One region of the Halomonas sp. MCCC 1A11062 genome, then DNA from elsewhere that is predicted to be linked to it. Evidence: predicted binding sites of a transcription regulator. Region 1 holds the regulator's gene; the other holds the start of a gene.
What was found. Region 1 encodes PhoB, which activates phosphate uptake and scavenging genes when phosphate is short. Its sites were predicted from a motif close to TGTCATANNNNTGTCANA; they were not measured.
Positions count from the first base shown of each region.

Region 2: a site for PhoB is predicted at 3,980-3,997, ahead of HOP58_RS07275 (PhoX family phosphatase). Genes of this name have one in related genera too.

Region 1 is NZ_JABFTW010000001.1:279,633-294,504, forward strand. Features, by position in the region: gene pstB (phosphate ABC transporter ATP-binding protein PstB) at 1-139, shown strand, start outside; gene phoU (phosphate signaling complex protein PhoU) at 165-893, shown strand; gene cysZ (sulfate transporter CysZ) at 899-1,630, shown strand; gene phoR (phosphate regulon sensor histidine kinase PhoR) at 1,659-2,978, opposite strand; gene phoB (phosphate regulon transcriptional regulator PhoB) at 2,980-3,669, opposite strand; gene ubiA (4-hydroxybenzoate octaprenyltransferase) at 3,753-4,646, opposite strand; gene HOP58_RS01335 (chorismate lyase) at 4,676-5,233, opposite strand; gene HOP58_RS01340 (FAD-dependent oxidoreductase) at 5,340-6,500, shown strand; gene HOP58_RS01345 (HU family DNA-binding protein) at 6,700-6,978, shown strand; gene HOP58_RS01350 (hypothetical protein) at 7,058-7,414, shown strand; gene HOP58_RS01355 (LysR family transcriptional regulator) at 7,464-8,393, shown strand; gene HOP58_RS01360 (aldehyde dehydrogenase family protein) at 8,390-9,940, opposite strand; gene HOP58_RS01365 (NAD(P)-dependent oxidoreductase) at 9,937-10,818, opposite strand; gene HOP58_RS01370 (amidohydrolase) at 10,918-12,078, opposite strand; gene HOP58_RS01375 (hypothetical protein) at 12,089-12,589, opposite strand; gene HOP58_RS01380 (DUF3100 domain-containing protein) at 12,576-13,397, opposite strand; gene yccS (YccS family putative transporter) at 13,602-14,872, shown strand, end outside.
Region 2 is NZ_JABFTW010000005.1:99,190-114,061, reverse strand. Features, by position in the region: gene HOP58_RS07290 (EAL domain-containing protein) at 1-1,596, opposite strand, end outside; gene HOP58_RS07285 (cytochrome b5-like heme/steroid binding domain-containing protein) at 1,724-2,557, opposite strand; gene HOP58_RS07280 (ferredoxin reductase family protein) at 2,554-3,846, opposite strand; gene HOP58_RS07275 (PhoX family phosphatase) at 4,078-6,093, shown strand; gene HOP58_RS07270 (5-(carboxyamino)imidazole ribonucleotide synthase) at 6,158-7,297, opposite strand; gene purE (5-(carboxyamino)imidazole ribonucleotide mutase) at 7,338-7,847, opposite strand; gene HOP58_RS07260 (TRAP transporter permease) at 7,969-9,990, opposite strand; gene HOP58_RS07255 (DUF1850 domain-containing protein) at 10,000-10,452, opposite strand; gene HOP58_RS07250 (TAXI family TRAP transporter solute-binding subunit) at 10,534-11,493, opposite strand; gene HOP58_RS07245 (NnrS family protein) at 11,655-12,866, opposite strand; gene HOP58_RS07240 (MqnA/MqnD/SBP family protein) at 12,877-13,881, opposite strand; gene HOP58_RS07235 (ATP-binding cassette domain-containing protein) at 13,878-14,618, opposite strand; gene HOP58_RS07230 (ABC transporter permease subunit) at 14,618-14,872, opposite strand, start outside.

The DNA.
Region 1 (14,872 bases):
GCAGCAGGCGGCGCGGGTCTCCGACTACACCGCCTTCCTGCAGGATGGCCAACTGGTGGAGTACGCCCCCACCGATACCCTGTTCACCAACCCCAGTCTGCGCAGTACAGAGAACTACATCACCGGCCGTATGGCCTGATCCAGGCCGCCCGAGGAGAAGCACCATGGACATCACCAGCGATACCCACAGTCAGCATATTTCCCGCCAGTTCAACCAGGAGCTGGAAGCCCTCAAGACCCAATTGATGACCATGGGCGGGCTGGTCGAGCAGCAGGTCCAGGAGGCGATCCAGGCACTGCTCGAGGGCGACAGTCGTCTGGCCGAGAAGGTGCGCGACCGCGACCGCGACGTCAACGCCATGCAGCTCAAGATCGACGACGAGTGCACGCGGGTGCTGGCACGGCGTCAGCCGGCCGCCTCCGATCTGCGGCTGGTGCTGGCGGTGATCCGCGCCACGGCGGATCTCGAGCGCATCGGCGACGAGGCGAGCAAGATCGCGCGCAACGCCCTGACCCTGATCGACAACGGCAACAACGTGCGCGGCCTGGTAGAGGTGCGCCACATCAGCGAGCACGTGCGCGGTATGCTGCGCGACGCGCTGACCGCCTTCGCCCGCTTCGATACCGAGCTGGCACTGCGTGTGGTGCATGAAGACGAGTCGGTGGACGACGAGTACGGCAGCGCCATGCGCTCGCTGATGACCTTCATGATGGAGGACAGCCGCGCCATCGGCCCGGTGCTCAACGTGATGTGGATCCTGCGTGCCTTGGAGCGGGTCGGCGACCATGCCGACAATCTGGCCGAATACGTCATCTATCTGGTCAAGGGGCTCGACATCCGCCACATGGACCCGGACAAGATCGACGAGGATGCGCTCAAGCGCAAGGGCTGAGGTTCATGCTGGACGCCTTCACGGCACTCAATCGCGGGACGCGACTGGTCTACGGTCGCGGCCTGCGCCGCTACGTCTATGCGCCGATCGCCGTCAACCTGACGGTGTATGCAGCCATGCTCTACTTCGTGGTGACCCGCTTCGGCGGTTGGTTGGAGGCGTGGATGGCCATGGTGCCGGCCTGGCTCGGCTGGCTGGAGTGGTTGCTCTGGCCGCTGTTCGTGCTGAGCCTGGTGTTGATCGTGGTCTTCACCTTCACCCTGGTGACCCATCTGATCGCCGCCCCTTTCTACGGCTTTCTGGCGGCCAAGGTGGAGGTTCGGGCCACCGGCCGACCGCCGCTGGATGACCGTGGCCTGGCGCGCACCGCGGTGGACGCCCTGGGCCGCGAGCTGGTCAAGCTGGGCTACATCCTGCCGCGGGCGCTGGCGCTGTTCGTGATCAGTTGGATACCCGCGCTGAACGTGTTCGCCCCCCTGCTCTGGGCCCTGTTCTCGGCCTGGATGATGGCGATCACCTACCTCGACTACCCCATGGACAACAACAAGGTGACCTTCGCCGACATGCGCCGCCGCCTCAGCGCGCACTCCTGGCAGACCCTAACCTTCGGCGGCTGGGTGACGCTGATCACCTGGATTCCGCTGGCCAACCTCTTCCTGCTGCCCGGTGCCGTGGCCGGCGCCGTGCTGATGTGGGACCGCCACTATCGCGGCGAGGGGGATGTCGCCGCCACCTGAGACGCATCCTGGGGCGGTGCCGCGAGGATCAAGCACCTGTCATTCGATCAGCTGCTGCTTCGGCCGCCACCAGCCGCTCGGCGGGGAAGACGCAGCGGAACAGCGCGCCCTGGCCGGGGCGGGATTCGATTTCCAGGTAGGCGTCGTGGCGCAGCAGCACGTGCTTGACGATGGCCAGCCCCAGACCGGTGCCGCCGGTCTCGCTGCTGCGGCCCTTGTCGACCCGGTAGAAGCGTTCGGTCAGGCGCGGGATGTGCACGGAATCGATGCCTTCGCCGTTGTCTTGCACCTCGAGGCACGCGCCCTTGGGGTGTGCCTTCCAGCGCAGCACGACCTGACTGCCCTCCGGGGTATAGCGCACCGCGTTGAAGGCCAGGTTGGACAGGGCGCTGTGGATCTCGGTATCGCTGCCGACCAGGCGGCGAGCCTCCTCCAGCTCGACGCGCACCTGCTGGCGGCTCGCCGCCAGCGCCTGGGCGTCGCGGCGTACCTCCTCGAGCAGGGCGTCCATGGCCAGCGGCAGATGGTCCTCGCCGCCGCGGTCGATCTCCAGGCGTGACAGCAGCAACAGGTCGTTGACCAGATTCTGCATGCGGTTGGTCTGCTCCTGCATGCGGGCCAGCCCCTGTGCCAGCCGCGGCGGCAGCTGCTCGGCGTAGGTGGCATAGGTCTCGAGATAGCCTGCCAGCACCGTCAGCGGGGTTCTCAGCTCATGGGAGACGTTGGCGACGAAGTCGCGGCGCATCTCCTCCAGGCGATGCAGGCGGGTGATGTCTCGCGCCATCACCAGGCGCTCGTCGTCGCCGTAGAGAGTGATCTGGAACTGCAGCACCATGCGTTCGTTCACCGGCGAGCTCAGCGTCAGCGGCTCGCGGTAGTCGCGGGCATTGAAATAGGTGACGAAGCGCGGGTCGCGGATCAGGTTGGTGATGTGCTGGCCGCGGTCGTGGGCGGCCTCGAGCCCCAGCATGCGCTCGGCGGCGCTGTTCCACCATTCGAGGTCGCCGTGCTGGTCGAGCATTACCACGCTGTCGCGCATCGCCTCCGAAGATTCCTGGATACGCTTGAGGGTCGTCTGCAGGCGCTGCTGGGTCTGGCGCTGACCTTTCTGGTAGCGGTACAGGCGATCGAACAGTTCGCCCCACAGGCCGGTGGCTGCGGGCGGTTCGCTGTGCGGGTTGCGCGTGAGCCAGCGACGCAGGGCGTGCAATTGTCGCAGATGATAGGCCAGACGCAGGGCGAGCCCGAGGGCCAGCCCGAGTCCGGGGGCGGAAAACAACCAGCCGACGAGGGCGCCGGCGATAGCGAGCAGGCCTAGGCGCCAGAGTTCATGGCTCCAGAGGCGCACGTCAGCCCTTGCTGGAGAAGCGGTAGCCGGTGCCGCGCACGGTCTGGACCAGATGCTGGTGGGCTTCGCCCAATGCCTTGCGCAGGCGGCGAATGTGCACGTCCACGGTGCGCTCCTCCACATAGACGTTGCCGCCCCACACCTGATCGAGCAGCTGACTGCGGGTATAGGCCCGCTCCTGGTGGGTCATGAAGAACTGTAGCAGGCGGTACTCGGTCGGGCCCATCTCCAGTGGTTTGCCATCGGAGCTGACCCGGTGGCTGACGGGGTCGAGCACCAGGCCGTCCACTTCCACCGGCTCCTCGACGCCCTTGGGCGTAGTCCGGCGCAGTACCGCCTTGAGTCGAGCCACCAGCTCCCGCGGCGAGAAGGGCTTGGTGATGTAGTCGTCGGCACCGGCTTCGAGACCGAGGATCTTGTTGTCCTCTTCGCTCTTGGCGGTGAGCATGATGATGGGCAGCTCGCGGGTGGCTTCCTCGCGCTTGAGCCGGCGCGCCAGCTCGATACCGCTGGTACCGGGCATCATCCAGTCGAGCAGCAGCAGGTCGGGTTGGTTGTCGACGATCATGGTGTGGGCGCTCTGGGCATTAGCGGCTTCCAGCACGCGATAGTCGGCCATCTCCAGCGCCACCGCGATCATCTCGCGGATTGGCGCTTCGTCATCGACGATCAAAACGGTCTTGGCGGTCATCCCGAAGCCTCGCGGTCAGTGACGGGTCGGTGACGATCTCACCATGTGATCATGACATTTGCATGACACTGCCGCCAGTGGCTTTAGACGCCGGTGATGGGCCACAGGCTCAGCGCGATGCCGGCGAATACCAGCAGGCCTGACCAGTGGTTGTTGAGGAAGGCCTGAAAGCAGCGCTCACGCTCGCGGCCGCGAATCAGGAACTGCTGGTGCAGGAAGGTGGCGGCCATGCCGGCCAGGCCCAGCCAGAAGAATACGCCGAGGCCCAGACGTAGCCCGGCCCAGCCCAGCAGGCCCAGGGTAATCAACTGCAGCAGGCCGATCATGACGCGGTCGGCGCGGCCGAACAGCACCGCGGTGGACTTGATGCCGATCCTCAGATCGTCGTCGCGGTCGACCATGGCGTATTCGGTGTCGTAGGCCACTGTCCAGGCCAGGTTGGCGGCGAACAGCAGCCAGGCTTCCAGAGGTACGTGGCCCAGTACCGCGCCGAAGGCCATGGGAATGGCCCAGGAGAACGCTGCACCGAGGAACAGCTGGGGCAGGTGGGTATAGCGCTTCATGAATGGATAGATGAAGGCCAGCGCCACGCCCACCAGCGACAGCATCACGGTGAACAGGTTGGTGAAGAGCACCAGCACGAAGGCCGAGGCGACCAGGCCGGCGAACAGGCCCTTGGCCTCGCGCTCGCTGATGCGTCCGGTGGCCAGGGGGCGGTCCTTGGTGCGCTTGACGTGGCCGTCGAAGTGGCGGTCGGCGTAGTCGTTGATCACGCAGCCTGCGGCGCGCATCAGGTAGACCCCGGCAACGAAGATCAGCAGCAGATGCCGCTCGGGCAGCCCTTGCGCGGCCACCCACAGCGCCCACAGCGTGGGCCACATCAGCAGCCAGGTGCCGATGGGGCGGTCCAGCCGCATCAGGTGCAGGAAATCGGGCAGGCGGGCCAGCCCCTTGGGGCGCATCAGGGAGCGATCCATCGGTATCTCCTCATTCGATGCCGATCATCCTAGCGTGTCGGCAGTTGCAGTTCATCCGCCATGGCGTCGAGAAAGAACTCCTGCACCAACACCGCGAAGCGGCGGTGACGAAACACCGAGCGACGCCCCCAGGGACCGGGCAGCGGGTGAAAGGGAGCCGGCGCGGCAGTGACCTCGATGGGGCCGCGCTCGAGGTCGGGCTGACGGAACAGCCAGCTGCCCAGCGAGCGCTCGCCCAGTCGCTCGAGGCGCTGACCGCGCAGCTGCGCCAGCGGGGCCACCGAGCGGGCCACCACCCAGGGGCGCCCATCGAGACACAGGGCCACTTCCCGCAGCCAGGCCATGCGGTCGAGAGGCAGGCCCATGGCACGGGCCTCGTCGGGGCGAGGCCGCCCCAGACGCTGTTCGAGCAGGCGCACGCGGAAGGTTCGGCCGTTGCCGGCCTCCGTCAGGCGCGCAGTGAGCGAGTCGCGGGTCGCCACCCAGGCCCACCAGGCCGGGCTCATGGCCGGCCGGCCCGCGGCCAGAGGGCGCCAGGCCAAGGACAGGGGTGGCTTGCCGTGGTGCGCCGTGGGGTTGCGGGTCACCTGCTCTCTCCGGTCGAACTAGGGGCGCATAGTGTAACATGCGACCTGAACGAATCTGACCGAGCCGTGGCGCGAGCCGGCGGCCCCCGTGCGAGACAAGGACCCCATGACCGCTCCTCTGACCATCATCGGATCCGGCATGGCAGGCATTGGCCTGCTCAAACAGTTGCGCACCCTGGATACCGAACGTCCCGTGACACTGATCACCGCCGACAGCGGCGATGACTATTCCAAGCCGCTGCTCTCCACCGGCTTCGCCAAGCGCTTGCCGCCCGAGCGGCTGGCCACGCGCACCGCGCTGGAGGTGGCCGATCAGTTGGGCGCGGTGTTGCGCACGCACACCCGGGTCGATGCCATCGATCTCGACGCCCGTGCCCTGCACATAGGCGAGGAGCGACTGGCCTGGAGCGAGCTGGTGCTGGCCACCGGTGCGGCACCCGGTACGCCTTTCGCCATTCCCGAGGGAATCGCAGAGCGGGTGTTCAGCATCAACGACCTGGACGACTACCGGTGCTTTCATGCCGGCCTCGAGGCGCTGGGCCGGCCGGCCAGGGTGGCCATCGTCGGTGCCGGCCTGGTGGGCTGCGAGTTCGCCAACGACCTGGTGGCGGGAGGTCATGCGGTGAGCCTGGCCGCACCTGAGCGAGCGCCGCTGCCGCGCCTGCTGCCGGAGCCTCTGGGCAAGGCCCTGGGCGAGGCCTTCGTCGAAGCCGGTATGGGGCTCTATCTGGGACACGGCCTGCAGCGGCTGGCACAGCGCGGCAGCGACGTGGGGCTCGAGCTCGACGATGGCAGCATGCTCGAGGCCGATCTGGTGCTGCTGGCCACCGGCCTGCGACCGCGTATCGAACTGGCTCAGGCTGCCGGACTGCAGGCCGGGCCGGCAGGTATCCAGGTCGACCGCTACCTGCAGACCTCGGCTGCCGGTGTCTTCGCCCTCGGCGATGTGGCCTGTGTGGACGGGGTCAATGCTATGTACGTGCAGCCACTGCAGGCCAGCGCCAAGGCGCTGGCGCGCACGCTTGCCGGATCGCCCACTCCGGTGAGCTATGGCGCCTGGCCGGTGCTGGTGAAGACCCCTCTGCTGCCGGTGGTGTCCCTGCCGCCGCTGCAGACGCCGGCGCGCTGGCGAGTGGAGGGCGAAGGACGCGATCTGGTCGCCCTTGCCGAAGATCAAGACGAACGTTTGATCGGCTTTGCGTTGACAGGAGGCTGCGTGAAGCGGAAAGTTGAGCTGGCGCGGGCAACGCCGCCGTTGCTAGGCTAGTGTCGTCATCGCACCGGCTGGCTTCGTTGCCCGGTGCGTCGATGATCGCCGCGCTTGACGCTTCAGGAGCAGGGGAAGAACCCAAACAAAGGGGGACGGGCTCTCCCGGGTAAAGTGGCAGTTATCATCAACTTGACTCGATCGTGAATAACAACATACCGGCATGTTGCCGGGGTAGAGCCAATATCAGGAGGGCTGTATGCGTAAACCAGAACTTGCCGCAGCAATCGCCGAGCGTGCGGAACTATCCAAGGACAAGGCCAGCCAGGTGCTCAACGTCATCCTTGACGAGATCACCGGCAGCGTGGCTCAGGGGCAGGACGTCTCCCTGATCGGTTTCGGTACCTTCACCGTGCGTGAGCGCGCCGCTCGCACCGGCAAGAACCCGCAGACCGGCCAGCCGTTGGCCATCCCGGCCAGCAAGACCGTTGCCTTCAAGCCGGGCAAGGGGCTCAAGGACGCCGTCGGCAAGGGTTGATCCGAACTCGGATCACACCCGGCGCGGCCTGCCTCGTCAGGCCGCGGTACCCCCACCACCTGCGCGAAATGGATTCGACATGAAGCTGCGTCTGATGCTTTGGCTGCTTGGGTGGATGCTGAAACGCGCGCTGCGTCGCAAACCGCGTTTTCGCGAGCAGCTCACCGAGATGCGCAGTCTCGACTGGGGCATTGCCACCGAAGATCTCTCCATTGCCCGTCATTACCGCATGACACCCCAGGGCATCCAGGTAGGCGCCGGGCTGCCGGTGGACCTCGACCTGGAGCTGCGCTTCGACGATGAAGCCACCGCCATTCGCGTGCTGCGCAAGCCGACCCAGCAGGCCTTTCTCGACGGCATGATGGCCGGTAAGGTGCGTCTGGTGGGCGATTCGGGCGACCTCAAGAAGCTGCAGAAGCTGCTCAAGCACCTCTGAATCCGCATCATTTCACGTATCATCGAGCCTTCAATCGGCGGAACATGACGTGGACATCCCCCACCAGCGTCTGGTCTATTTCAGAGTCACCCTCGAGTCGGGCTCGGTGCGCCAGGCCGCCGCTCGTCTGGATATCGCGCCGTCGGCGGTGAGCCGTCAGATCAGCCTGTTGGAAGAGGCGCTGGGCGCCACGCTGATCGAGCGCAAGCGCACGGGGATTCGGCCCACCCCGGTAGGCGAGATGCTGCTGGAGTACTGCGAGCGCCGCGGTGCCCTGGACGAGAGCTTCATCGCCTCGCTGGAAGCCTATCAGCGGCTGGAGACCGGCACCGTATCGCTGGTGGTGGGAGAAGGCTTCGTCGGCGACCTGGTGGCCAAGCCGCTGCGCGAATTCACCGAGCGTTATACCGGTATTCAGATCGACATCCACCTGGCCGGCACCTCCGGCATCATCGAGGCGGTGATCAACGAGCAGGCGCATATCGGCCTGATGTTCCATGAGCGCACCCATCACCAGCTGCGCTTCTGGGTGTCGAGCCCGCAGCCGTTGATGGCCATTCTGCCGCCCGAGCATCCGCTGGCCGAAGAGACGAAGCCCTTGACCCTGGCGCAGCTGAGCGAGGCGCCCATGGCGATGTGGGACCCCAGCCATCAGGTGCGCCATATGGTGGACGAGGCGTTCCATCAGGCGCGGCTGCGGCCGCGCATGGCCATGAACACCAACTCCATGGCCATTCTTGCCCAGTACGTGCGCAGCGGCATGGGCATCACCCTGCTGCCGGCCTTTGCCGTGGCGGATGACCTGGCAGAGGGACGTCTGGTGGCACGTCCCGTCGACGACCCGCTGTTCCAGCGCTCCCAGGCGCACATGGTGACCCGTATCGGCCGCCAGCAGCCCAAGGCCAGCATTCTGCTGCTGCGTCACCTGCAGCGCTGGATGCAGGCCTTCCAGAACGTCGACTCGACTTCGAACCGCTAACCCACGCCGCTACCATAGCCCATGGCCACGCTGGCTTCGCTGGCGGTCTCCACCCATACGCTCTGCGGCAAGGTGTACTCGCGCAGGCCGTCGAGGCCGCTGGAACGGCCGAAGCCGCTGTCGCCGAAGCCGCCGAAGGGCGACATCACGCTGATTGCCTTGTAGCCGTTGATCCACACCGTGCCGGCACGCAGCTGGCCGGCCACCCGGTGCGCACGGGCCGGGTCCTGGGTCCACACCGCGCCGGCCAGGCCGAAGCGGGTAGCGTTGGCCAGGCGTACGGCGTCCGACTCGTCGTCGAAGGGCATTGCCACCAGCACCGGGCCGAACACCTCCTCGCGGGCGATCTCCATTTCCGGGGTAACGTCGATCAGCACGGTGGGCGCCAGGAAGTAGCCCTGCGCCTCCTCGGGCAAGTCGGCCGGGCGGCTGCCGCCGACGATCACCCGCGCGCCGGCGGCCACGGCGTCCTCGATCATACGCGTCACGTGAGCATACTGGCGGGCGTTCTGCAGCGGCCCCATGCGGGTCGCCTCGTCGCCGGGCAGACCGACTTCGATCCCGGCCGCGGCACGCGCCAACCGCTCGGTCACCTCCGCGAAGGCCTCGCGCTGGACCAGCAGCCGCGAGCCGGCCACGCAGCTCTGTCCCGCCGCGGCGAAGATTGCCGCCTGGGCACCGGCCACGGCGGCATCGAGGCTGGCGTCGGCGAAGACGATGTTGGCCGACTTGCCGCCCAGTTCCAGCACGCTCGGCACCAGCCGCCGGGCAGCGGCCTCGGCGATCAGGCGACCGCTCTGGGGCGAGCCGACGAACACCAGTTTGCTGATGCCTTCGCTGCCGGTGAGCGCCGCGCCGGTGCTCGGTCCCAGGCCGTTGACGATGTTGACCAGCCCTTGGGGCAGGCCGCCCTGCTCCAGCAGCCGGGCAATCGTCACCGAGGTGAAGGGGGTGAGCTCCGAAGGCTTGAGTACCACGCCGTTGCCGGCGGCGATGGCCGGGGCGAGCTGCCAGGCGCAGGTGAACATCGGCGCGTTCCAGGGCGTGATCTGGCCCACCACCCCATAGGGCACGTGGCGCACGTAGTTGAGGTGGCTGGTGGGTACCGGAATCACCTCGCCGTGCTGCTTGTCGCACCAGCCGGCGTAGTACTCGAACATCTCGCGCACCTTGCCGACCTCGCCGCGACAGTCGCGGATCGGCTTGCCGGCCACCACGCTCTCGAGCTGGGCCAGCGCCTCCTCGTGGCCTTCGAGGCCGCGTACGGCGGCGTTCATGCGCCGGCCGCGCTCGCTGGCGGTGAGCGCCATCCAGGCCTGCTGTGCCCGTGTGGCGGCGGCAACGGCGCGCTCGACCAGGGCCGGGCCGGCGTCGCGATAGTCGAGCAGCGCCTCGCCGGTGGCGGGATCGATCAGCGTGATCGACTCGCCTTCGCCCGGGCAGGGCGCGCCGTCGATCCAATTGGAGAGCGGCGTTGCGCCCTGAAGGCCGAAGCCATCGAGCAGCTTCGAGATACGCTCCCGGGCCTGGCGATTGAGACGGTTCATGATGCGGTCTCCTCGGTGGCGGCAGCCAGCAGCGCGCCGGCGATACGGTTGAAGTCGTCGCTATCGGCGGGGTGCGCGGGATCGGCGTGCCACGCCTCGACCACGGCTTGGAGCAGGCCCGGCGGCATGTCGAGGCGCTCAGCGGCGTCGCGGGCCAGGCGCAGGTCCTTGCGCATCAGGCCGGTGGTGAAGCCGGAGTCGAAGCGCCCGGAGAGAATCCATTCGGGGAAGTTGACCTCACTGACCGCGCTGCGCCCCGAGCCGCTGTTGAGCCCGGCCAGACAGGCGGCGGGATCTACCCCGGCGCGGGCGGCCATGGCCACCGCCTCGGCAGTGGTCAGCAGGTGGGCGGCGCACAGGTAGTTGTTGGCCAGCTTGACCACATGACCGCTGCCCGGTCCACCGACGTGGGTGTAGCGGGCCGACATCGCCTCGAGCATTGGCACCAGGCGCTCGATGGTGGCCGTCTCGCCGCCCAGCAGCATGCCGAGCTTGCCCGTCGCCGCCCCCTTGGGACCGCCGCTGACCGGGGCGTCGAGCCACGCCAGCCCGGCGGCCTCGACCTTGGCGGCCAACTCCCGACTGACCACCGGATCCGAGGTCGAGGTATCGACGATGACGCTGCCCTTCGGCGCCAGGCCGAGCAGACCGGGCGAAGTTTCGATCACCTCTCGCACTTGGGCCGAGGTGGGCAGCGACAGCAGGTAGACGTCGCACGGTGGCAGTTCGTCGGGGGCGACCACAGGCAGCCCTTGCTCGGCCAGGCGCTGGCGGGCGCTGTCGAACAGGTCGCTGCCGGTGACGTCGAAGCCGGCGGCTTGCAGGGTCAGGGCCATGTTGCCGCCCATCTGGCCGAGGCCGATAACGCAGATTCTCATGCTCGTTCCTCAAGAAGATGCAGGATGTCGTGCCTGGCAGGCGCGTCGATCCGGGCCGCAGCGACGCTGCGGCCATGGAAGCAGTGGCGAAAAGCGCCGTCAGTCGACGAGCAGGGTCGTGACCAGCGCCTGCCAGTACGCCACGCCGAGCGGGGCGATGGCGTCGTTGAAGTCGTAGTGCGGGTTGTGCAGGGCGGCGCTCTCGACACCGTTGCCGAGCCAGATGTAGGCGCCGGGGCAGGCCTCGAGCATGAAGGCGAAATCTTCAGAGGCCATGCTCGGCGGCAGGTCGCGATGCACGCGGCTGATGCCCGGCAGCGCTTCGAGCACCCCGGCGCAGCGTGCCGCATGCTCGGGTGCGTTGATCGTGGCGGGGTAGCGCGATTGATAGTCGAGTTCGACTCTGAGGTCGTGGAACCCGGCCAGCGCCTCGACGGCTTGACGAAAGCGTCGCTCCAGATAGGCACGCAGCTCGCCGTCGAAGCAGCGCAGGGTGCCGCGCAGCTCCACCGTCTCCGGAATCACGTTGAAGGCATCGCCGGCGTGGAACTGGGTGATGCTGAGAACCGCGCTCTGGTGGGGCGGCGTTTCGCGGCTGATCAACCCCTGTAACTGGCTGGCTAGCTGACAGGCAGCCAGGATGGTGTCGCTGCCCAGGTGGGGCATGGCGGCATGGCAGCCGCGCCCGCTGAGCTTCAGGGTGAAGACGTCGAAGGCCGCCATCACCGCGCCGTCGTGCACCGCCGCCTCGCCCACGGCGAGCCCGGGCCAGTTGTGCAGGCCGTAGACGGCGTCCATGGGAAAGCGCTCGAAGAGCCCCTCCTCGACCATCACCCGGCCGCCGCCCTCGCTCTCCTCCGCCGGTTGGAAGATGAAGTACACCCGCCCGGCGAAATCGGGGTCGGCGGCCAGCGCATAGGCCGCCCCCAGCAGCATGGTGGTATGTCCATCGTGGCCGCAGGCGTGCATCTTGCCCGGTATGGTGGAAGCGTGGGAAAAGTCGTTGGCCTCCTCGACGTCGAGTGCATCGATATCGGCCCGCAGCCCGATGGCGCGCCCAGGGCCGCGCCTGCCGTCGAGAATCGCCACCACCCCGGTGCCGCCGCCCAGTCCGGTGGCGACCTCGAGCCCGGCCTGGCGCAGCAGCTCGGCAATGCGGGCCCCGGTGCGATGCTCCTCGAAGGCGGTCTCCGGGTGGCGGTGGAAGTCGTGTCGCCAGGCTGCGAGGCGGTCCGGTGTCGGCAGCAGGCTGTCATCCATGAGCGGCTCCTCAGATAATCAAATGGGCAATGAACGCCGAAGCAACGAAGGTCCCGGTGAAGACCAGCAGCGAGACGATCACCAGTTTCCAGCCGGTCTGGCGGAACATGGTGAACTCGCGGCCGGTCAGCGCCAGGCCGGCATAGGCCAGCACCGGGGTCACCACGGCGAGAAAGTTCACGTGGGCGAGCTGACCGACGATCCAGCCATTGCCGGGGAAGAAGGGCAGCGTCATGACGATGCTGATCAGCGAGACCCAGGCCACGCTTGGCAGGTAGAACGGCGCGAAGCGGCCGATGAGCAGGCCGATCATGACCATGACGTAGAGCAGCAGCATGCCGGGCAGCGCCTGGTGCAGCGGGGCGCCATGCACGATGTTGGCGATCCACGCGGCGACGCACACCACGGCCAGCAGCAGGGCGGTCTTGCCGAGCTGCTGCTCGGGGCGCAGCTCCTGAAGGGCGGAAGCATCGAAACCGGTACTGGGTGCAGTGGTATCAGAGGGTTTCATTGCGAGCCTCCTTGAGCTTGGCGCCGCCGAGGCGCTTGTAGAGCCATTCGGCCGTGGGCAGGGCGATGAACAGGGAAACGTAGAGACCGGTGGCGTAGGTCAACAGGTTGCTGGCGCCGGAGAAGGCCAGCAGGTCGTCGCGCAGGTGCGGAGCGGCTTCGGCCAGGGCACCCGAGCAGGCCGCTACCATGCTGCCGCTGCCTACGCCACAGGCCATGGCCAGGGCACGGATGTCGAGGATGTCCAGCGAGGCGAGATAGCCGGCCATCAGCGCGAAGTAGAGGGTACCGAACATGGTGCCCACCACGTAGACGCCCATGATGCCGATGCCCTCGGGGCTTCTCAGGCCGTACTTGTCCGAGATGATGGCGATGTTGGGCTCGCGGGCGATGGAGTAGGTGGCGCCGATGGCCTCGCGTCCCATGCGCAGCACCAGCACGGCGAAGGGCAGCGCCAGCAGCATGGTGCCGAGATTGCCCAGCTCCTGCAGGATCAGGGCCGGCCCGGCGGCGATGATCTGTTCGATGGCCGGCCCGATGGTGGAGCCGAACTTGGCGATGAAGGGCAGGATCGAGATCATGATCAGCGGCCCGGCGGCATTGCTGACCGGCTTGGGAATCACCCGCTGCATGCCCGAGAACAGGTGCGGATTGAGCAGCACGCCAATGATGAAGGCGTAGAACAGCGGCAGCAGCAGCAGCGTGCCGGGGCCGAGGGGGATGCGCAGTATGCCGATCCACTCGGCTAGGAGAGACGCCAGTATCACCGTCAGGTGCAGGCGCCAATTGAGCAACAGCTTCATGTCCATTGGGTTGTCCTTGTCGTGTTAGGGGACTCTTCGAGTATCGAAAGGTGGGTGTTCCAATGATAGGCGGCCGGTGTTCTGCTTTTTGTTACGCGCGTAACGGTGCCGCTGGGGGCGGGCTGCTGTGTGCCGAAGGAAGGTTGGGCTTTATACGAAAGTCTAGTGTCGAGTAACATGACGATGGCCATTCCCAAATAAGTCGAAAACATGCCGACCTCGCTCTCCCTGTCGCTGCGGCGTCTGTGGACGCTGGACAAGTTCGCCTACAGCCTGCGGGTATTTCTCGCTTTCAGCGGGGCGCTGCTACTCAGCTGGACGCTGGCCGACATCGGGCTGGTGATCCCGCTGTTCCTCGGCATCATCGCCAGCGCCCTCTCCGAGACCGATGACAGCTGGCAGGGCCGTCTGCAGGCGCTGGTGGTCACACTGTTCTGCTTTGCCGCCGCCTCGCTCATCGTGCGCTGGCTGTTTCCCTGGCCGTGGCTGTTCGCGCTGGGGCTGGGGCTTGCCACCTTCGTGCTGGTAATGCTGGGCGCCGTGGGGCAGCGCTACGCCACCATCGCCTCCGGCACGCTGATCCTGTCTATCTACACCATGATCAACATCGAGCATCATGGCGGCGTACCCCAGGCGGGCGATTGGGGCCAGACGCTGCTGATCCTCTCCGGAGCGGCCTGGTACGGGGCGATCTCGGTGATATGGTGCGCGCTGTTCTCGCGTCAGCCGGTCAAGCAGAGCATGGCCCGGCTCTATCGCGAGCTGGCCCGCTACCTGATACTCAAGGCTACCCTGTTCGAACCGCTGCGCGGTGTCGACGTCGAGGCACGGCGTCTGGCTCTGGCGCGGCAGAACGGCCGGGTGGTGGAGGCGTTGAATCTGGCCAAGGAGACGATCTTCCGTCGTCTCGAAGGGCAGCGCGGAGAGAGCAAGCTCAACCGCTACCTGCGCATCTATTTCGTTGCCCAGGACATCCACGAACGGGCCAGCTCATCGCACTATCCCTACGCGCGGCTGACCGAGGCCTTCTTCCACTACGACGTGCTCTTTCGCTGCCAGCGCCTGCTCGATCAGCAGGGCCAGGCGTGCCGGCGGCTGGCCAAGGCGCTGCTGCTCAATCAGCCTTTCGAACACGATCAGAGCGAGCAGGCGCTGGCCGATCTGCGCGCCTCCATCGATCATCTCAAAGGCATGCGCAACCCCGCGTGGCGCGAGCTGATGCCGCCGCTCAACGCCCTGGCCGACAACCTGGCCAGTCTCGAGAGTCAGTTGGTCCTGGCGCACAATCCCGACAGCGACTCGAGCCCCGGCGACACCAGCCTCTTCGACCGCTCGCCCGGCAGCGTGAAGGACGCCTGGGAGCGTGTTCGCCTCAATCTGACGGTGGCCTCACCCACCTTCCGCCACGGGCTGCGGTTGGCCGTGGCGCTGCTGGCCGGCTACGGGGTACTGCACCTGATCCATCCAACGCAGGGCTTCTG
Region 2 (14,872 bases), on a different contig from region 1:
GCGCAGCGCCTGCTCCATTTCGAGGCGCCAGCTGAGCTGGGTCTGCATCGCGGGCTCATAGCCACAGATCTGGGCTCGCCCTTTGAGCTTGGCCTGATACATGGCGGTGTCGGCATGGCGCAGCACGTCGCCGACGTCTTCGTCGCCCAGCGGAAAGAGGGTGTAGCCGATACTCGGCGTCACACTGATTCGCTGCCCGCCGAGGTCGTAGGTGCGACGCAGGGTCGACAGCAGGCGTTCGGCCCGGTGCTCGGCCCGCTTCAGCTCCATCTCCCGGTCGGCACTCAGCGCCGGCATTAGCACGACGAATTCGTCGCCGCTGAGCCGCGCTGCCATGGCGTCCTTGTCGATACTCAGCAAGAGCCGCTTGCTCACCTGACGCAGCAGCTCGTCACCCACCGCGTGGCCAAGAGTGTCGTTGATGATCTTGAAGCGGTCCAGGTCGAGGAACAGCACCATGCCGACGCGACCGTCATCGCGCCGGTCACGAATGGTGGAGGCCAGCGTCTCGATCAGCAGGCGGCGATTGGGCAGTTCCGTCAGCGGGTCGAAGTAGGCCTGGCGATGGATGGTCTCCTCGGCCAGCTTGCGCTCGGTGAAGTCTTCGATGATTCCGACCCCGCCCACCACGTCGCCCGACTCGTTGCGCAGCGCGCTGTAGAAGGCTCGCAGCGGCGTCTGCTTGCCGCTGACCACGGCGCGATAGGTACCCTCGAAGTAGCCGGTGCCGCTTTCCAGGGCATCGCGTATCGCGCCGCTCACACGCTCGTCGTTCAGTTGGGTCAGCAGGTTCAATCCCAGCAGCCGTTGCCGGCTGGTGCCGAGGATGTCGAGACACATCTCGTTGCAGTCCACTACTTGCCCTTCGCGGTCGAAATGCATGACGCCGAGCGGGGTGTGGCGGAAGATGGCGCGATAGCGCGCCTCGCTGACGCGCAGCTGCTGTTCGCGGGAGGAGACGATCAGACGCAGGGCGATGTTGTCGGTGATGGTGCGATTCAAGCGGCGGCTGGTCACCAGCACCAGCCCCAGAAACAGCACCACCATGGCGGCCAGCAGCCAAGAGAGCGAGGTCCCTTGGAGCAGCAGTTGCCCCAGCAGCGGGAGCATGGTGGGTAGCACGAACAGCGGCGCCATCCAGGCAACCGAGGAGAGCGTGGTCACGCCTCCCGCCGCGATACCGGTCAGCACGATGGCCAGCGCCGCCAGCTGTCCCTGATGCTCGGTGGTAAACATCGTAAGCCCAGCCGCTCCCCAGAGCAGGCCGGCGATACCGGCCCCCCAGGCAAAACGAAACAGCCAGCGGCGGCGCTGCCGATGCCAAGCCGGCTGGCGGTGGTAGAACCAGGCCAGCCACAGGCGCGCTCCCGACACCACCGCCAGCGCGGCGAACCAGCCCAGGAGGATGCCGGGCGACATGATCGACCACATGGCGGCCACCAGCAGCGAGGCCGCCAGCACGCTCGCCAGGACCGGCTGCCACAAACGCTCATACAGCAGGTGCACCTGCTCGTGGGCCAACCGGCGCCGATGGGAGATGTCCGTTAGCGGCGCGCCATCGAGTTCGCGGTGCTCATCCTGAAGCGGGAGAGGCATGCAAGGGTCCGAGAGTGTAATTGTTAGACCGAACTATATTTACTTGATACCGCCACCATTAGCGAGCCATCCCCCTCAACGCAAGCCGCCGCCAGCACAGGCGGCGGCCCCACCTCCGCCGCACCTGCTAGGGCCAGGCATAGACACCGCGGTTCAAGGCATCACGAATGGCCGAGATCACCTTGGCACCACGCAGGGTCGCTCCGCTGTAGCCATCGATGTCATCCACCAGCGACTCGGGCTCGTAGAGAGCGAAAATCCGGGTGACCGGTGCGCCCTCCAGACGCTCGGCTATCTGACGATGCTGCAGCATGACCGGATACAGCTCATCGCCCTCTTCCAAGGCCAGATAATCCACCCCACGGTAAGCCAGGTGGCGATAGGCCAGCGATTCGATGTGGCCATCGCGCAGATCGAACGTGACGTTGACCTGAATGCTGCCCCGGTCGGTGAAGGCACCGCGATAGTGTCCGTCGAGCGGTAGCCCCAGCAAGGCGCGCGCCAGACGCTCATCCTGGGCCGGCGACGTCGCTTCTCCGGCCTGCCTCTCCACCACGGCGCCAGCGGGCTCGCTCGCTCCGGGCTCGAGAGGCTCGGCCGTGTCATCCACCAGTCGGCCGATCAGGTAGCGCTCGAGCATCGCCTCGGCCCTGGGGCTGTGGGGTACACCGGGGCGCTTGTTGTCCCAGCCCTCGGTGGACTCCCGTCCGCACCACTCGAGCAGGACCTCTTCCTCGGTGGGATGATCGGGCACGTAGTCGGTGATGTCGTAGACCCGACCATGAATGGCCTTCCAGCAGCTCTCGGCGCTGCCATGTTCGGCCAGCTCCTCCATGGTGATCGACTCCAGGTCGGAGTCCTCGACCGTCTCCCGGTCGCTGCCGGAAAGCGCATTGACGGAGACAAGGGTGATGAGGCTGGCCACGAAGGCAATGAAGGCGCTGTAAGCGATCTTGTTCATAGGAAATCGAAGACCTCGCTGTGAATGCGTGCAGCGGGAATGCCCTGCTCGATCAATAGCCGCTGCAGATAAGCGTTCATGCCGGGCGGGCCGCAGAGATATATCTCCCGTTCGGCGCAGTCGGGACAGTGCTCACGCAGGAATGCCTCGGTGAGAGGTCCATGATCGCGATGGTAGTGCTGGGTATAGGCGAACCCCTCGACTCGCGCGGCAATCTCGCAGAACTCTTGCCGGTAATAGGCACGATCCGGGTTATTGGCCAGATAGAACAGATGCACGTGCACGTCGGGAACGGATCCGGCACCCAGGTTACGGGCACCGGCAACGAACGGTGTGATACCGATGCCGCCGCCGAGCCAGAGCATGTCGCGCTGCGGGAAGCGCCGCTCGAAGAACTCCCCGTAGGGGCCTTCGATCAATACCCGTGTTTCCGGCATCACAGTCTGCAGGGCGTGGCTGGCATCGCCCAGATCCTTGATACCGATGCGCAGCCGCGAATCCGAGGGCGCCGAGGCGATGGTGTAGGGGTGCTCCTCACCGCGTCCGGCAGCAAGCCGCTCGTCCAGCGGGGTGAGATAGACGAACTGCCCCACCGCATGGCGAATGCCGCTCCCCTCGGGGCGCAGCACCAGCTCGACCACACCGCGGGCCAGTGACACCACCTGCTCGATGCGGTAGGGATGGCGCCGCTGCGGCGCTACGCCCTTGCGCCAGGCAATGGCACCCAGCCCGGCAATGCCGAGCAGCCACCACGGCCAGGTCTCTCCGGCCAGCAGCAAGGCATGCCACAGCCCCAGCAGCAGCGCCGCTGCCGAGACCAGGTGCAGGCGCTTCCAACGCTGATAATGGGGCTTGCCGAAGAAGCCGAAGGTCGGCGCCAGAAACACCACCATCGCCACCCAGGCCAGCCAGCCGAGCCATATCGCGCCCTGGGCAGGCGGCGGGAACAGTGTGGCCACCGCGGCCTCCAGGGATGCCGGAACTGCCGCCAGCCCCATCGCCAACGCATGGACCATGACCAGGATGAATGCCGCGAAACCCAGCCAATGATGCATTCGCCAGAGTCGTGCCAGCCCGCCAAAAGGTCTGTCAAAACCCGGCACCCGGCAACTCACCAGCCCGGCCAGCAGCATCATGGCCAGCCCCAGGATGCCCGTGACACGACCGAGCCAGGTCAACCACAGCTCGGGCGGCCCACCCAGCCCACCCAGGCGCGGCAGCGCCACCGCCAACGGCAGCACCAGTGCCACGATCAGGGCAATGTCGCCCAGTCTTGGCAGTCGTCGCATGATCTCTCCCCGGGGCAGAACTGACATCAGTGTCGTCTAATGGCGCCAGGCTTCAAGGCCTGACGCCATTTATCCACACACACTTGATCCATATCAGATGGTGCAACGCCGCGTCATCGAAGCGCCACCAACCGGTCATGCCGCTGTAACGCCCAGTCGCCACTCTCTTCGGGCGAAGACCCACTAGCCTTCGGCAAGCGCCATGCAGCATGCCTCCAGGAGAAACAAGCCATGACCCAGCCTCATCTCCCCGGTCACGTCGACCCCATACTGGCCGCCGGCGACGAGCCGACGAGCAACGCCTCCGGCAACGCCTATTTCGGCGATATCCTGGCAGCGCGCATGAGTCGCCGCACGCTGCTGCGCGGCAGTCTGGCTGCCGCCATTGCCGGGGCCATGGCCACCAGCCTGCCCTTCGGTCGCGCCCTGGCCGCCGGCGTCCCGTCGCCGAGCATCGGCTTCAAGGCGATTCCCGTCGGCGCCGGCGACAGCGTAGTGGTGCCGGAAGGCTACCGGGTACAGGCCTTCATTCCCTGGGGCACGCCGATCAGCGGCAGCATGCCGGCCTTCTCTCTCGATGCCAGCGGCGAGGACCAGGCTCACCAGATCGGCAGCCACCATGACGGCATGCACTACTTCGCCATCGACGGCAGCTCCCGCGACGGCCTGCTGGTGCTCAACCACGAATACGTCGAGCCGCGCTTCCTGCACGCTGCGGCGTCAGGGCTGGCCCTGGACGCCGACGGCTTCCCGCAGCACGAGGACGGCTCCCGCGATACCGACCAGGTGCGCAAGGAACTCAACGCTCATGGCGTTTCGGTAGTGCGGGTGCGCCAGGGTGACGACGGCCAGTGGCAGGTGGTACAGGATCGTCACAACCGTCGCGTCACCGGGCTCACGCCGATGCAACTGGCCGGGCCGGTGGCAGGCACCGAGCACGTGGTGACGAAGTACAGCCCCGACGGCAGCATGACCCGCGGCACCCTGAACAACTGCGCCCATGGTGTCACGCCGTGGAACACCTACCTGGCCGCCGAGGAGAACTGGGCCGGTTACTTCGCCAACGAAGATGCCGAGATCGATCGCCGCCAGACCCGTTACGGCATCGCCACCCGTGCCGAAGGTCGCTACCAATGGCACCGCGCCCAGGGCGGCGCCGACGAGTTCGTGCGCTTCGATGCCACCTCCCGCGGCGCCTCATCCAGCGAGGACTACCGCAACGAGCCCCACGCCTTCGGCTACATGGTGGAGATCGACCCCTTCGATCCGCAGAGTACCCCGGTCAAGCGCACCCACCTGGGCCGCTTCGCCCATGAAGGGGTGATCTTCGCTCCGGCCGTCGAGGGCCAGCCGGTGGTGGCCTACTCCGGCGACGACGCCCGCTTCGAGTACATCTACAAGTTCGTCTCGGCGCGGCCCTATCAGGCCGCCAGCGCCGATGGCTCGCTGCTCGACGAAGGCACGCTCTACGTTGCCAAGTTCAACGACGACGGCAGCGGCGAGTGGCTGGCCCTGGCCCCGGGCCAGAACGGCCTGACCCCGGAGAACGGCTTCGCCGACCTGGCCGACATCCTGGTCAACACCCGCAGTGCAGCCGACTTCGTCGGCGCGACCAAGATGGACCGCCCCGAGTGGGGCGCCGTCGACCCGGCTACCGGCCAGGTCTACTTCACCCTGACCAACAACACCCGCCGCAGCGAAGAGCAGGTCGATGCCGCTAACCCCCGCGCCGAGAACCACTTCGGCCATATCGTTCGCTGGCAGGAGGACGGCACCCACGCCGCCGAGCGCTTCGCGTGGGATATCTTCGTCCTGGCCGGCGATGAGGAGAGCGGTCGCGACCTGGCCGGCGAGCCGCTGGGTCAGGAGGCGATCTTCGCCAGCCCCGATGGGTTGTGGATCGATGCAGACCGTCGCGTATGGATCCAGACCGACATCAGCGAGTCGGTGATGAATACCGGTATCCACGAGGTGTTCGGCAACAACCAGATGCTCGTCGCCAACCCTGAGACCGGCGAGATCCGCCGCTTCCTCACCGGCCCCATCGGTCAGGAGATCACCGGGGTGATCACCACACCCGACCAGCGCACCATGTTCGTCAACGTGCAGCACCCCGGCGCCACCACCAGCGCCGAGGCGTTCGCCGCCGGCGAGTCGGTCAGCCACTGGCCGGACGGCGGAAGCGCCATTCCGCGTTCGGCGACGCTGGTGATTACCCGAGAGGACGGCGGTATCATCGGCGCATAAGCGAGAGGCAAAAAAACAGCGGGCCCCGCCAATGGCGGGGCCCGCTGCGTTGCGTCTTGCGTCGTTAGAGGTTGCCTTGGCGGAACGCGTCCTCGAAGCTGAAGCGCGGCTCCGGCGCCTCGGGCAGCAGCCAGGCGCAAGCGTGTACCTTCTCCAGCAGCTCGCCGTGGGTCGGCGCCAGCAGGTTGACGTGGGCGAGCTTGCGCCCGGGGCGCTCGCTCTTGTCGTAGCGGTGCAGATGGGCGTCGGAGATGGCGAGTATGGCCGCCGGATCGCCCTCCTGGCCGATCACGTTGACCATGCAGGTCGGCATGCGTGCCGAGGTGTCGCCCAGGGGCAGGCCCTGAATCGCACGCAGGTGGTTCTCGAACTGGCTGGTCACCGCGCCGTCCATGGTCCAGTGGCCGGAGTTGTGCACCCGCGGCGCCATCTCGTTGGCCAGCAGCTTGCCGTCGCGGGTCTGGAACAGCTCCAGGGTCAGCACGCCGACGTAGTCGAGCTCGTCGAGCAGCGCGCGGATGTAGCCATCGGCGGTCTGCTGCACTGCCTCGTCGAGATCCGGCATCGGCGCCAGCGAATAGCGCAGGATGCCGTCCACGTGCAGATTCTCGGCCATAGGGTAGAAGGCCATCTCGCCCTCGCGGCCGCGCACGGCGATGATCGACACCTCGCGCACGAAGTCGACGAAGGCCTCGACGATCAGCTTGGGATGATTGATCGAACGCCAGGCCTCGGCCGCCTCGGCCGGGTCGCGCAGCACCGCCTGGCCCTTGCCGTCGTAGCCCTCGGTGACCGACTTGGCCACCACCGGGGTGCCCAGCTCGCGGGCCGCCGCTTCCAGCGCCTCGGCGCTCTCGACGATACGGTAGGCGGGAGTGGGAATGGCCAGGCGGTCGAACAGCGCCTTCTCCTCGGCACGGTTCTGGCAGATGCGGATCGCCTCGCTCGAGGGGTAGACCGGCTTGACCTCCTCGATGGCCTGCACCAGCGCCACGGGCAGGTGCTCGAACTCATAGGTGACCAGGTCGACCTTGGCCAGGAAGTCGTCGAGCAGATGATGCTGATCGGTGTAGATCATGACATCACCGATCCCGGCGCTGGGGTGGCCGGTGGTGTCGAGGAAGGTGAAGCGGTTGGCCAGCGGGTAGCCGGCCAGCGCCAGCATGCGGCCGAGCTGGCCGGCACCGAGTACGCCGATATTCATGTCGCTGTCTCCTCTCGCTGGCTCATGCGGGTTCGCCGGCTCATTCGTCTGCGGGCCGGGGGTCGGGGTTGTCGAGCACCGACTGGGTCTGCTCGGCGCGGAAGGCCTCGACGGCAGCACGCACCTTGGCATCCTGCAAACCGACGATCTGCGCTGCCAGCAGGCCGGCGTTGGTCGCCCCGGCCTTGCCGATGGCCAGCGTGCCCACGGCGATACCGCCCGGCATCTGCACGATGGAGAGCAGCGAGTCGAGGCCCTTCAGCGCCTTGGACTCCACCGGCACGCCCAGCACCGGCAGCGCCGTCTGCGAGGCCACCATGCCCGGCAGGTGGGCGGCCCCACCGGCACCGGCGACGATCACTTGCAGGCCGCGCTCGGCAGCACTCTTGGCGTAGTCGAACAGCAGATCCGGGGTGCGATGCGCCGAGACCACGCGGGTCTCATAGGCCACGCCCAGGCGTTCGAGCATCGCCACGGCATGCTCCATGACCGGCCAGTCGGATTTCGACCCCATGATCACGCCTACGCGTGGCTGCTCGCTGGATGACATTTTGCGGTTCCCCGTGATGAGGCTGGTTGGCGAAGGGCAGGTATTCTAACGGCGCCCGCAGGCGCCGTCATCTTGACCAGTCGGGCAATTGGCCGCCCGCTCGCGCAGGCGGCCTCCGCCGTCACGTCGTCCCGGCTCCGGCCGAGTGAATTTCACGCCGGCTGGCCAGCCAGTTGGCGCCGAGGGCGAGTATCATCACCGCCACCCCCACGGCCTCCACCATGAAGTTGGGATAGAACACCGCCACGATGGCACCGGTAATCGCGATACGCGGTAGCCACGACATACGCGTGAAGAGATAGCCCTCCAGCGCCGCGGCAAAGGCACCAAGCGCCAATATCGCGATCAGCCCGTTCCAGGCCAGGATGTGCAGCGGGCCGCCCATGATGATCTCAGGATTGAAGACCATGAACATCGGGATCAGGTAGAGCCCCTTGGCGAACTTCCACGCCTGGACCCCGGTCGCCATCGGTTTGGAGCCGGCGATCGCCGCCCCGGCGAAGCCGGCCAAGGCTATCGGTGGCGTGACGTTGGAGTCCTGGGAGTACCAGAACACCACCAGGTGAGCGATCAGCAGCGGAATGCCGAACTCGGCGGTCAGGGCCGGGCCCACCAGCACGATCAGCACGATGTAGCTGGCGGTGACCGGCAGTCCCATGCCCAGAATCAGGCTGGCCAGCAGCACCATCAGCAGCGCCAGCACGATGTTGCCGCCGGAGAAAGCCATCATCATGGCGGAGAACTTGAGCCCCAGGCCGGTGAGCCCCACCACGCCGACGATGATGCCGGCCACGGCACAGGCCAGGGAAACCGACACGGCATTGCGCGCGCCCAGCTCCAGCCCTTCGATCAGCTTGACGAAGCCGGCCCAGATCACGCGTCCGGTGCTGGCCAGGGTGACGGGCTGCCCCTGGCGCGGTGCAACGAAGAAGAACCATATCGTATAGCGCAGCGCGGCCACGGCAACCATGGTCACCACCGCGTAGAAGCCCACCCGCATCGGCGACATGTGCATCGCCAACAGCCACACCAGTACCGCCAGTGGCAGCAGGAAGTGCCAGCCCTCGCGCAGCACGTCGCGCATCTGCGGCAGCTCGCTGCGGGGCAGACCCTGCATGCCCTGCTTGAGAGCGATGATGTGCACGAACAGATAGACGGTGGCGAAATACATGATCGCCGGCAGGATGCTCACCTTGACCACGTCCAGGTAGGGCGTATTGGTGTACTCGGCAATCAGGAAGGCACCGGCCCCCATCAAGGGCGGCATGATCTGACCGCCGGTGGAAGCCGCAGCCTCGATGCCGCCGGCCTGATGCGGCTTGTAGCCCAGACGCTTCATCAAGGGGATGGTGAAGGCGCCGGTAGTCACCACGTTGGCGATGGCGCTGCCGGAGATCGAGCCCATGCCGGCGGAGGCGATGACAGCGGCCTTGGCCGGGCCGCCGCGCTGGCGGCCGGTGGCAGCGTAGGCCATGTCGATGAAGAACTTGCCGGCGCCGGTACTCTCGAGGAAGGCGCCGAACAGCACGAAGACGAAGATGAAGGTGGCCGCCACCCCCAGCGGCAGGCCGAAGATACCCTCCTGGCCCAGATAGAGCTGCCCCACTACCCGATCGAGGTTGTAGCCGCGGTGCTCGAGAATGCCGGGCATGAACTGACCCAACCACGGCAGCTCGCCGCGCGGGCCGGCAAAGGCGTAGAGAATGGCGATGACACCGATGATGGTCATACCCAGGCCTACCGCACGGCGGCTGGCCTCGAGCACCGTGACCACGGCAATGCAGCCGACGATGATGTCGGTCTGGCTCCAGAACCCGGCGCGGCGGATGATTTCATCCAGGTAGAGCACCATGTAGCCACCGGTGATCAGGGCCCCGGCGAAGAAGGCCATATCGATCAGCCCGCCCAACACGCCGCGTTTGCGGTGGGGGCCGAACACCGGAAAGATCAGGAACGCCAGCATCATGATCAGCATCAGGTGAACGCTGCGCTGATAGAACAGACCCAGCGGCTGGATGCCGGCGGAGTAGAGCTGGAACAACGACAGCCCCACGGCGACCAGGGTGATCAACCACAGGATCGGTCGGGGCTGAATGGCATTGCCACCGGGTACGGTGACGGGCGGGTTGGCAGATTCGCTCATGCGCGCCTCTCAGGGGGTGGAATCAGGGGTGCGCAGGTGGATCGTCACCCGCTCGCCGGCCGCCAGTTCGCTCAGGCTGATCCGACGTCCCTCATGCAGCAGTCTATGGTCGACTCTGGCAGAGCCGACCCTCAATCGATAGCGGTTGCCGGGCACCGGCTCGTCGATGTCCTCGATCCAGTAGCCGCCCTGGCCGTCCGAGACCTGACGGCCCCGGCCTGGCACGTGGCCAAGCCCAGCGGCGAAGTCCGGCTGGTGGCTACGCTCCAGTACCATGTTCCCTTGGTGATGGCGATAGCAATCCTGCACGCGAATGCCGGTCACGGAGTGATTCCACTCCATGCACCAGCGCTCGCCTTCCGGCATCGGCAGCGAGACCAGCGCCTGACCGTGATCGTCGAGCACTTCCAGATGCGAGGCATCGGACCAGGCCGCGATACTCGTAGCGCATAGTGTCAGCATGCAGAAAGTCGCCGGCCCGAGGGCTCGGCGACTCCTGCGCAGGTTCGCAGCAAGCATCGTGGATGCCTGACTGAACGAGCCTTACGGACGCTGGTGGTCGGCCACTTCGGCGCCCACTTCCTCATAATAGCGCAGCGCGCCATCGTGGAACGGGACCGGAGTGGAGTCGATGCTGAACTCGACGGTGGTGTCGTTGGCCGCCGGATGGACGGCGATCAACTCATCGATGTTCTCGAACAGCAGCTTGGTCAGCTCATAGGCCAGCTCTTCGTCCATGTCGGCATTGACGACCAGCACGTTGGGAATGCTGATGGTCTGCACCGCCTCGTCCATGCCGTCGTACATGCCGGCACGCAGCTCGTAGGCAGCGAAGGTAGGCTCGACTTCACGGGCGTTCTCGATCTCCTCCTCGCTGAAGCCGATCAGGCGAATGCTACGGGTCGCCGCCAGGTTGAGGATCGAGCTAGTGGGCGGCCCCACGCTCCAGAAGCCGGCGTCGATGTCGCCGTCGCGGATGGCGTCGGCGGTCTCGTTGAAGTTCAGACGCTGAGGACGGAAGTCGTCATAGGTGATGCCGTTGGCTTCCAGCAGGGCGCGAGCGTTGAGCTCGGTACCGCTGCCCGGTGCGCCGACTGAGACGCGCTTGCCACGCAGGTCTTCCAGCGACTGGATGTCGGAATCGGCCAGGGTGACCAGTTGCACGGCGTTGGGATACACGGACGCCAGTGCGCGGGTGTTCTCGATCTGACGCCCCTCGAAATCACCCGTGCCGTTGTAGGCCTGATAGACGGTATCGGCGAGGGCCAGGGCGAGGTCGGCATCGCCGCGCATGATCAGGCCCATGTTCTCCACCGAGGCGCCGGTCACTTCCGCCGTGGCGCTAGCCCCTTCTATGTGGTTGTTGATCATCTCGGCGAAGCCGCCACCGATCGGATAGTACACGCCGCCGGTACCGCCGGTAGCGATGGAAAGCTGCTGAGCGGCAGCCAACGGAGCCGTGGCCATCAGCGAAGCGGCAGCGACATATTTGAGAGCGCGCATGAATCTCCTCCGTCCTGAAACCGGATCGTTTATGGTTGTTTCGGAGCGTACCGGGCGAGCCCGACCGCTTACCTGACAAAAGCTAGCACGCCCCTGCGTAAAGAGGCTAATCGACAGTTTCTACGTTATTGAGAATTTTCGGCAATTCCACCAAGGTCGGCTTAGCCCGGCAAGCCATCGGGGCGAGCACTGAGCAGCATGCGGGCGAAGCTCAGCGCATAGAGCCAAAAAGCGAACCCCCAGCACAACGCAGGGAGCACCACGCTACCGAGCAGGTAGTGCTGCGGCCAGAGCGCCGGTACTGCACTGCGCGCTACGGTGCCCAGGAATAGACAGGCGAGAACGAGCCAGATGGTGCGTGGCAGCACCAAGGGCCGACCGGTATGGCGCAGCCCGGCAATGCAAAACACCGCCAGCACGGCGCCGGCTACCGCTCCCACGAACAGCAGATGCCGCCCAGCGTAGGCTGGTAAGCTTTCCCCCAGCGCCGCTACGCCCACCACGGCCAGTCCCAGCATCAGCCACACGTAGGCCAGCGTGAGCAGCAGCAGATAGAGCTTGGTCATGGCGCGCCCCCAGGGCCACTCACTGAGCCGGTCAGCTTGAGCGGCGGCGGCGGCCAGTGCGACCCAGCCGCTGACGGGATGCCCCCGAGCCACCAGATCGGCGCAGACGAACAGGCACAGTGTGGCCACCGCCAAGTGCTCACGGGCAGGAGTGAAGCGCAGCGACCGCCGACTCCCGCTCTCCCCTACCGCCACCTGCGAAACCACCCGCACGATACGAGTGGCAGTCACAGCGATCATCACCAATAGCAGGTTGGCCGCCAGATGCAGCATGTCCAGCGCACCCAGGCGCCCCGGCAGCAGGCCCAGCCAGGCTAGATAGAAGCCCCCCTGGGCCAGCACGAAGAGCAGCGCCAGAGTGCCCAAGCTGAGGTGCCGGCGCCCTTCGGGCGAGAGCAGCGCCGGCAGTGCCCAGGCCAGCACGCAGAGAGAAAACGCCAGGTTGATGGTCGCCACCAGCCAGCCCGGCAGCGAGCCGGCGAACCAGAACGCCAGACGTCCGGCCAGCCACAGTGCCACCAGGCCGGCCAACCTGGCACCGATCAGCGGCTCGACCTTGGCCCAGGAAGGCACCGCCGTGAGCAGAAAGCCGGCCAAGGCCGCCGCGACGAAGCCGAACAGCATCTCGTGCCCATGCCAGAGCAGCGGTGACATGCCGAGCGGCAGCGATACCTGATGCAGCAATAGCCCCACCCACGGCAGTAACGTCAGCGGGGCATAGAGCGCGGCCAGCAGGAAGAAAGGGCGAAAGGCGTAGGCCAGGATCGGCCACGGCTGGCCGGCGCGTAGGGCTGCGGTGGTCGTCATGCCACGCTCCCTAACCGGCTGCCGCCGGCCCATCGACGAGGTAGAACCCCTCGTCGGGCAGGCCGCCGCCAATGAAGCCCGGGGAGAGTTCGGCCAGGGCGCCTAGGAATCCCTCCAGCTCGGTGCGCGCTTGAGCGGCGCTGCGCATCTCCAGCCGCGTGCGTAAGATGGCACCTTCGATCACCTGGGCGGGCAGCGGCGAATGCTGGGCACCGAGCTGACCGGCCTCGGCCGGGTTCGACGCTACCCAGGCTACGGCCTCGGCCACCGCCACCTGGATGGCGGCCACCCACTCGGGGTGCGCCTCGAGCAACTCACGTCGGCAGATGGTGCCCGCCTGAGGCAACGCCGGGGCTGCCCCCGTCAGCCGCGCCCACTCCTGCTGTAGGTCGAGCTCGGCGACGGTCAGGCCGAGCGAGGCCGTTTGCAGCCGTGCCGAGGTGCGTACCGGCTCGGGCAAAACGGCGGCGTCGATGCGCTGGGCCAGGAAGGTCTGCACGGTCTCGAAGGGGCTGGCCTGATAGGTGATACGCAGGTCGCGGCTGACTTCCAGCCCCTCCCGAGCCAGCAGGTAGCGCAGCACCAGGTCGGGCATGTCGCCACGCCAGGGCACGCCGACATGGCGCCCGGCAAGCTCCGCCAGGCTTGCCAGCGGCACGCCGTGGGCCAGGATGCCCAGCGTACCCCACACGTTGACGTTCAGGAGCACCACCGGCACCCCGCGGTTGTAGAGGTTGGCCGCCACGTTGGTCGGCGTCGCGGTGAGCTGAACCTCGCCGCCGGCGATCCAGGCCCGCAACTGGTCCGGGTCGCGCCAGGTACGCAGCTCGCTCTCACCGATCAATTTGAGCAGCCGCGCATCCTGCAACGCCCGCGCCAGAATCACCTGAGGCAGGCCAAGCGGCGCGGCCATCCGCAACCCACCGGCCGCCGCCAGGCCCAAGCCGGGAAAGGCAGCCAGGGTGGCCGAAGCCAGGGCGAGCTGCAGCAAACGGCGACGTTGAGAATCGATCATGGACTTACCTCGGTTTGACGAAACAGGAAGCTCTCGGCCACCGAGGCCTGCCGCAGCAGAGCACCGGCGGCCTCGTAGAGAAAAGCGGTGTCGCGCTCGACGAAGGGCCGCGCGATGCGCTCCTCGTGCACGATGCGCCCCGGCGACGGCGACATCACCAGCACCCGGTGCCCCAGACGCAGGGCCTCGGTCAGGTCATGGGTGACCAACAACGAAGCGATGCCGCGCCGGGCCAGCAGTTCGAGCAGCAGCGTCTGGGCCTCGCTGCGAAGGCCCACGTCGAGGGCGCTGAAGGGCTCATCGAGCAATAGCAGGTCGGCATCCACGGCCAAGGCTCGAGCCAGCGCCACCCGCTGCTGCATGCCGCCGGAGAGTTCATGGGGAAAGTGGTGATGACGCTCGGCCAGTCCCAGCTCGTCGGCCAGGGCTCGCGCACGAGCCAGGCGCTCCCGGCGCGGCACGCCCTGCACCTTGAGCCCCAGAGCGATATTGTCGAGCAGGCGCCGCCAGGGCAGCAGGCGCGGCTCTTGAAACACTACAGTGCTGCGATGGAAGGCGTCGCTGACGCGTCCCTCGCTGGGCGTGACCAGGCCGGCGGCAATACGCAGCAGCGTGGTCTTGCCGCAGCCCGAAGGACCCACCAGGCACACCGACTCCCCTGGCACGATGGCCAGGTCGATGCCCGCCAGCGTACGCTCGCGACCGAAGTCGTGACCCACCGCTTCGAGTTTGAGCATTACCTCGCTCCTCGCCCGGTCTGACGCCAGGGCTCCATGCGCCGCTGCAGCGGACGCAGCAGGCCGTGCTCGGCCGCCAACAGTAGCGCCACCACGAGCACGATCCAGGCCATGGCCGCAGCAGTGTCAAGGTTGACCCGGGCCATGGCGAGCCCGGCGCCGATGCCATCCTCGGTGGCGAACAGCTCGGCCATCACCGCCACCTTCCAGGCCACCCCCAGTGCCGTTATCAGCGCTGGAAACACATATGAGGC